DNA from 2 places in the Bradyrhizobium sp. 27S5 genome. Region 1 is predicted to be linked to the other one. Evidence: riboswitches for the same ligand, from Rfam matches in the RefSeq annotation. Region 1 holds a riboswitch; the other holds the start of a gene.

Region 1 (3,205 bases):
AACACGATCGCGCCGCTCTCGCCGGTCTTGAGAGTGCCGGTCTCGGCGCCGTCCTTGACCAGTGCCGTCACCACGCCTTCCGCGCTCTCGGTCTCATAGCCGAGGAATTCGGTCGCACCGAGCTTCTCGCGCAGCGGAAACCAGATCGCTTCGGTCGTCGCCTCGCCCGAACCTGTCCAGGAGGCGCGCGCCTTGACGCGCTGCCGCTCCATCGCATCGGTGAACGCCGCCTGGTCGACGCTGATGCCGCGCGACTTCAGCGCGTCCTGCGTCAAATCCAACGGGAAGCCAAAGGTGTCGTACAGCGTGAACGCGGTGTCGCCGTCGAACATGTCGCCCTTCTTGAGGCCGGCGCTCTTCTCGTCGAGGATCGATAGGCCGCGCACCAGCGTCTTGCGGAAGCGCGTCTCTTCCAGCCGCAGCGTCTCCTCGATCAGGTTCTCCGCACGCACCAGGTCCGGATAGGCCTGGCCCATCTCGCGGACCAGCGCCCAGACCAGCCGATGCATCAGCGGCTCATGCGCGCCGAGCAATTGGGCATGGCGCATCGCACGGCGCATGATCCGGCGCAGCACGTAGCCGCGGCCCTCGTTCGACGGCAGCACGCCGTCGGCAATCAGGAACGCCGACGAGCGCAGATGGTCCGCGATAACCCGATACGACGCAACGGTCTGCTCGTTCGGACCGTGTCCGAGCGCGGATGCGGCCGCATCGATCAAATGGTGGAACAGATCGGTCTCGAACACGCTTTCGGCGCCTTGCAGGATCAAGGCCATGCGTTCCAGGCCCATGCCGGTGTCGATCGAGGGACGCGGCAGCGGCACGCGCTCCTCCTTCGTCACCTGGTCGAACTGCATGAACACCAGGTTCCAGAACTCGAGGAAGCGATCGCCGTCCTCCTCCGGACTGCCCGGAGGTCCGCCCCAGATATGCTCGCCGCGGTCGATGAAGATCTCGGAGCACGGACCGCACGGCCCGGTATCGCCCGCCGCCCAGAAATTGTCCGACGTCGCGATGCGGATGATGCGGTCGTCCGAGAAGCCGGCGATCTTCTTCCAATGGCCCGCCGCCTCGTCGTCGTCGTGGTAGATGGTGACGAGCAGCTTGTCCTTCTTCAGCCCGAAATCCTTGGTGACCAGGTTCCAGGCGAGCTCGATCGCGCGCTCCTTGAAGTAATCGCCGAACGAGAAGTTGCCGAGCATCTCGAAGAAGGTGAGATGGCGCGCGGTGTAGCCGACATTGTCGAGGTCGTTATGCTTGCCGCCGGCGCGCACGCATTTCTGCGCGGTGGTCGCGCGCTGATAGGAACGCTTCTCGACGCCGGTGAAGACGTTCTTGAACTGCACCATGCCGGCCGCCGTGAACATCAGGGTCGGGTCGTTGCGCGGCACCAGCGGCGACGACGGCACGATTTCGTGGCCGTTCGCCTTGAAGTAGTTCAGAAAAGTCGACCTGATGTCGTTGACGCTGCTCATGTTCATCCAATCGGAAATAGGGGCCGGTCAGCCGCAAAAAGGCGTCATTTCCGGCCGAACGCTTTTAGACAAGGCCAGCTGCGGTGTCCAGAAACTGTGCAGGCGGATCATGGGCTTGCCGCGGCAGCACAAAGCCCATTGGATAGTTGCTGCGGCTGCGTTGACAGTCTTGGTGGCGCCGTGTTTTCTACCTACCTATAGCTAAGTCACGTCGGGAGAGACCGGCCTTGCGCCGGCGCCGAAGGAGCAACCGCCCCGGAAACTCTCAGGCAAAAGGACCGCGTGACGTCTGACATCTGGAAAGAGGCGCTGGGGTCATCCCCGATGCGTCCGCCGACGGGATAATACTCTCAGGCACAGCGACAGATGGGGCTTTCTGCAGGTTTCTCAAGGGGAAATAGGTCCCCTGCGGGAACCGCGAGGGCCCTGTGATGCTTGCGCGCGAAACTTCCCCGCTGAAACAGACCCCGCTGCACGCGCTGCACCTGGCGCGCGGCGCCAAGATGGTGCCGTTCGCCGGCTATGACATGCCGGTGCAATACACCGCCGGCGTGCTCAAGGAGCACTTGCACACCCGCAGCAACGCCGGCCTGTTCGACGTGTCCCACATGGGCCAGCTCGCGCTGAAGCCCAAATCCGGCAAGGTCACTGATGCAGCGCTCGCGCTGGAAAAACTGGTGCCGCAGGACATTGTCGGCATCGCGCCGGGACGGCAGCGCTACGCCCAATTCACCAATGACGACGGCGGGCTGCTCGACGATTTGATGGTCGCGAATTTCGGCGATCATTTGTTCCTGGTGGTGAACGCCGCCTGCAAGGCCGAGGACGAGGCGCATCTGCGCGCGCATCTCTCCGACGCCTGCGAAATCGTGTCGCTGGCCGACCGCGCGCTGATCGCGCTGCAGGGGCCGACAGCCGAATCGGCGCTGGCGAAACTTTGTGCAGATGTCAGTTCGATGAAATTCATGGACGCCGGCCCGCGCCGCGTCGCCGATATCGACTGTTTCGTCTCGCGCTCCGGCTACACCGGCGAGGACGGTTTTGAGATCTCGGTGCCGGCGGACAAGGCCGAAACCCTGGTCACCGCACTGCTGGACAATCCCGACGTGCTGCCGATCGGGCTTGGCGCGCGCGACAGCCTGCGGCTCGAAGCCGGGCTTTGCCTCTATGGCCACGATATCGACACCACGACGACGCCGGTCGAAGGCGCGCTGGGATGGTCGGTACAGAAGGTTCGCCGCAGCGGCGGCGGCCGCGCCGGCGGTTTTCCGGGCGCCGACAAGATCCTCGCACAGTTCGCGCAAGGCGCTTCCCGCCGCCGTGTCGGCTTGCGACCGGAAGGCCGCGCGCCGGTGCGCGAAGGCGCCGTCCTGTTCGCCGATCCGACCTCGACCGAGCCAATCGGCAAGGTGACGTCGGGCGGCTTCGGCCCGAGCCTCAATGCGCCGGTTGCGATGGGCTATCTGCCGACCTCGCTTTCCGCGCTCGACACCACCGTTTTCGCCGAGGTGCGCGGCCAGCGGCTGCCGCTGAAGGTCGCCGCCACGCCCTTCGTTCCCAACACCTACAAACGCTGAACGCCAAAGGATCGATCCCCATGACGACGCTGTACACGTCCGACCACGAATGGCTCCGCATCGAGGGCGACGTCGCCACGATCGGGATCACCGACTACGCGCAATCGCAGCTCGGCGACGTCGTGTTCGTCGAATTGCCGAAGGTCGGCCGCA
Region 2 (3,205 bases), 180 kb from region 1:
CGAGGTCGCTCCAATCATCGATCGCCCCTGCTACCATCTGCGCCGTCGCGGCCGAGAGCGTCCAGCCGAGATGACCGTGGCCCGTATTGTAAAACACGCCCGGAATCCGTCCGGCGCGAACCACCGGCATCATGTTCGGCATCATCGGGCGCAGGCCCGCCCATGGCACGATCTTCGAGGTGTCGATCCCGGGGAAATGAAGTCGCACCCAGTCCACCAGCGGCTGGATCCGGTCGGCGCGAATGTCGCGGTTGAAGCCGTTGAACTCGGCGGTGCCGGCGACGCGGAAGCGGTCGGCGCCGAGCCGGCTGGTGACGATTTTCGCAGCTTCATCGAGCAGGCTGACGGTCGGCGCAGCGTCCCGGCTCTGCGGCGCATCGAGTTGCACCGTGATCGAATATCCCTTCACCGGATAGACGTTGACGCGGTCGTTGAGCATGCCAGCGAAGTGACGGCTCGCCACCCCGGCGCAGATGACCAAACCGTCCGCCTGTAACTCATGCCGCGTCGCGACGTCAGCGTCGTGCGAAGCGGCTTCGTTCCAACTGACCCGGAAGCCGTCGTCGCCGCGCGCGATCGCATCGACATCGGCTTCGTGGATGAAGGCCGCGCCGCGGCGGATGCAGGCGTCGGCAAGCCCGCGGGTGAACTTGTGGATATCGCCGGTCGCGTCCGACGGCGTGAAGAAGCCGCCATAGCAGGCCGTCTGCAGCGCGGGTTCGATGGTGCGGATTTCGTCCGCCGTCACCGGCCGGCGGTCGAGCCCGCCTTGCTGCAGCAGTGTGTTGACCCGCAGGCCCGCTTCGAAGCCGGCCTTGTCGTGATAGACGTGCAGGATGCCGCGGCGTTCGAGATCGAAGGCGATGTTCTCGCGCTGCGCGATCGAGAACAAATGCTTGCGCGCTTCGATTGCGAGCCGCGTGGTCTCGATGGTGTTGCTGCGATAGCGGCCGATGTGGCCGACGAACTCTCCGATCCAGGAATATTTGTGCCAGCTCGGCTTCGGGTTCATCAGCAGCGGCGCGTCGCTCCTGAGCATCCAGCGCAGACCCTTGAGGATGGTTGCGGCGCTGTTCCAGACTTCCGCGTTGCTGGCGGAAAGCTGCCCGCCATTGGCGAACGAGGTTTCCATCGCGGCGTAGCGATGCCTGTCGAGGACAGTCACCCGGTAGCCGCGTTCGAGCAGGGCATAGGCCGTCGTCACGCCGGTGATGCCGGCGCCAATGATCGCAATGTGAGGCATGATGGCCTTCAGGCTCCCGTGGGTTAGAGTCGCCGAACCACCGGTGAAACCGGCGTCGGCGCCCCATCTGTCACGGTACCTGAGAGCTTGATCCGCATCGGGCCGAGGCCCAATAGCGAACTATCCCCTTCGGTGGACGTCATGGCCCTTGATGTGCGGCCATGTCCGTCTCTCTCCAGATCGTCCTGACGATACAGTCCTTTTGCCTGAGAGTTTCCGGGGCGGTTGCTCCGTCGGCGCCGAAGCCAACAACACGCATGTTGTTGCTCCGATCTCTCCCGCATCGTCGTGTTGGACGGCCGGACCGTAGGCGAAGCCTGAAAATTGGACAAGGCTAAATTTCGATCCGGCAGTGCCAACGTGTTGTGCAGTGCAAATCGATGTCAGTCCAGCGTCGCCAGCAGTGCCGCCATCAGGCGGCCGCGTTCGGCGAGGCTGTCGACCTCGATATGTTCGTTGAGCGTATGCGCGTCTGCGCCGCGAACGCCGAGGCCGTCGAGCGTGGGGATACCCATCGCGCCGGTGAAGTTGCCGTCCGAGCCGCCGCCGGCGCTGCCATGCGGCAGATCGAGGCCCATCGCCGCCGCGAGGCCCTTTGCCTTTTCATAGAGCGCCATGGTGCCGGCATCCGGCTCCCACACCGGGCGGGTGACGCCGCGCGTCACCTTGAATGTCACGTCGTTGGCGGTGCCGGACAGCGCCAGCATGCGCTCGACGCCGCGGTCGAGATCGGCCTGGCGCTTGGCCATGCTGAGCGCTTCGCCGGTGCAGGTCGTCGCAACGCAATTGACCCATTGGCCGCCATGCACGATGCCGACCGAGAACGTGCAGTCCTCGGTGGTCATGCCGTCGATGGCGATGATCTGCCGGGCCATCTCGCGGATCGCGGAGCGGCCCGACGACAGCGTCGCGCCGGCGTGGCTCGGCTTGCCTGTTGCTTCCAGATTGAAGCGCGCGATCGCGTAGCGACCGGTGACGACGCCGTTGTTCGGACGGCCGGGCTCCGGCACCAGCACATATTTGTTGCGCGCGGCTTCCGCCTCGATGATGTCGCGCGTCGACGGCGTGCCGACCTCTTCATCGGGGGTGAACAGCACCGTGATCGGCAGCGGTGTCGTGAAGGCCGCGCGCGCCAATTGCCTGATCGCCTCGATCGACAGGTAGTTGCCGCCCTTCATGTCGAAGATGCCGGGCCCGAAACATTTGTTGCCTTCGCGCCGCCACTTCAGCTTCTCGATGGTGCCGACCGGGTGCACGGTGTCCAGATGGCCGGCGATCAGGATGCCGGGCTGGCCTTGCTTCGGATGGGGAAAACGGGCGCGGACGCAGCCGGCAAAGCCCTGGCGACCGGCGATGCGCTCGATCGTCGCACCCATGATCGCCATCTCGCGTGCGGCAAGGTCGAGCATGCGTTCGACTGCCGCCGAATCCCAGGTCGGGCTCTCGCACTCCACCCAGCCGCGCAGGCCCTGCAGCATTGTTTCGGAATCAAAGGGAAGATTGGCTGGGTTCATCGTTTTTCTCTCTTGTTGTTTTGATCGCGCCGGCATCGCGCGCGCGTTACGAAAATCTCAGCCGACGAACTTGTAAAGCCAAAATCTGGCGCGCGGCCTCATTCGTTTGTGTACGTCCGATCCCGCCCGAAACCGATTGACGCGCATTGCGCTTGGTGCAAGTCTCGATTTCACAAGCCATACAGCATGTTAGTTCGCCTAAATAACGAACCTCATGCATAACGAATAAGCCGGCTTTGACCAGTTTCACGTCAGGAGAGATTTCATGTTCCCTATCTCGCGTTGGAAGCACCGCACGCTTGCGGCTGCGTTGACGGCGCTTGCACTGTCGTTCGCGCCGCAGGAATTGTCATTTGCACCGCAGGCGATGGCTGCGGGCAAGACCATCACCGCGGTGATGCACTCGGATCTGCGTGTCATCGATCCGATCATGACCACCGCCTACATC

What was found. Region 1 has a riboswitch for glycine ahead of gcvT (glycine cleavage system aminomethyltransferase GcvT). Riboswitches for the same ligand answer to the same signal wherever they lie in the genome.
Region 2: linked by a shared signal. The riboswitch ahead of WDM24_RS26480 (D-amino acid dehydrogenase) and the one ahead of gcvT (glycine cleavage system aminomethyltransferase GcvT) in region 1 are both predicted to bind glycine.

The regions. Positions count from the first base shown of each region.
Region 1 covers NZ_CP147714.1:5,792,485-5,795,689, forward strand. Annotated here, with positions in the region: gene alaS (alanine--tRNA ligase) at 1-1,475, opposite strand, end outside; glycine riboswitch at 1,677-1,766, shown strand; gene gcvT (glycine cleavage system aminomethyltransferase GcvT) at 1,907-3,052, shown strand; gene gcvH (glycine cleavage system protein GcvH) at 3,073-3,205, shown strand, end outside.
Region 2 covers NZ_CP147714.1:5,608,837-5,612,041, reverse strand. Annotated here, with positions in the region: gene WDM24_RS26480 (D-amino acid dehydrogenase) at 1-1,243, opposite strand, end outside; glycine riboswitch at 1,309-1,424, opposite strand; glycine riboswitch at 1,428-1,534, opposite strand; gene WDM24_RS26475 (M20/M25/M40 family metallo-hydrolase) at 1,627-2,757, opposite strand; gene WDM24_RS26470 (ABC transporter substrate-binding protein) at 3,023-3,205, shown strand, end outside.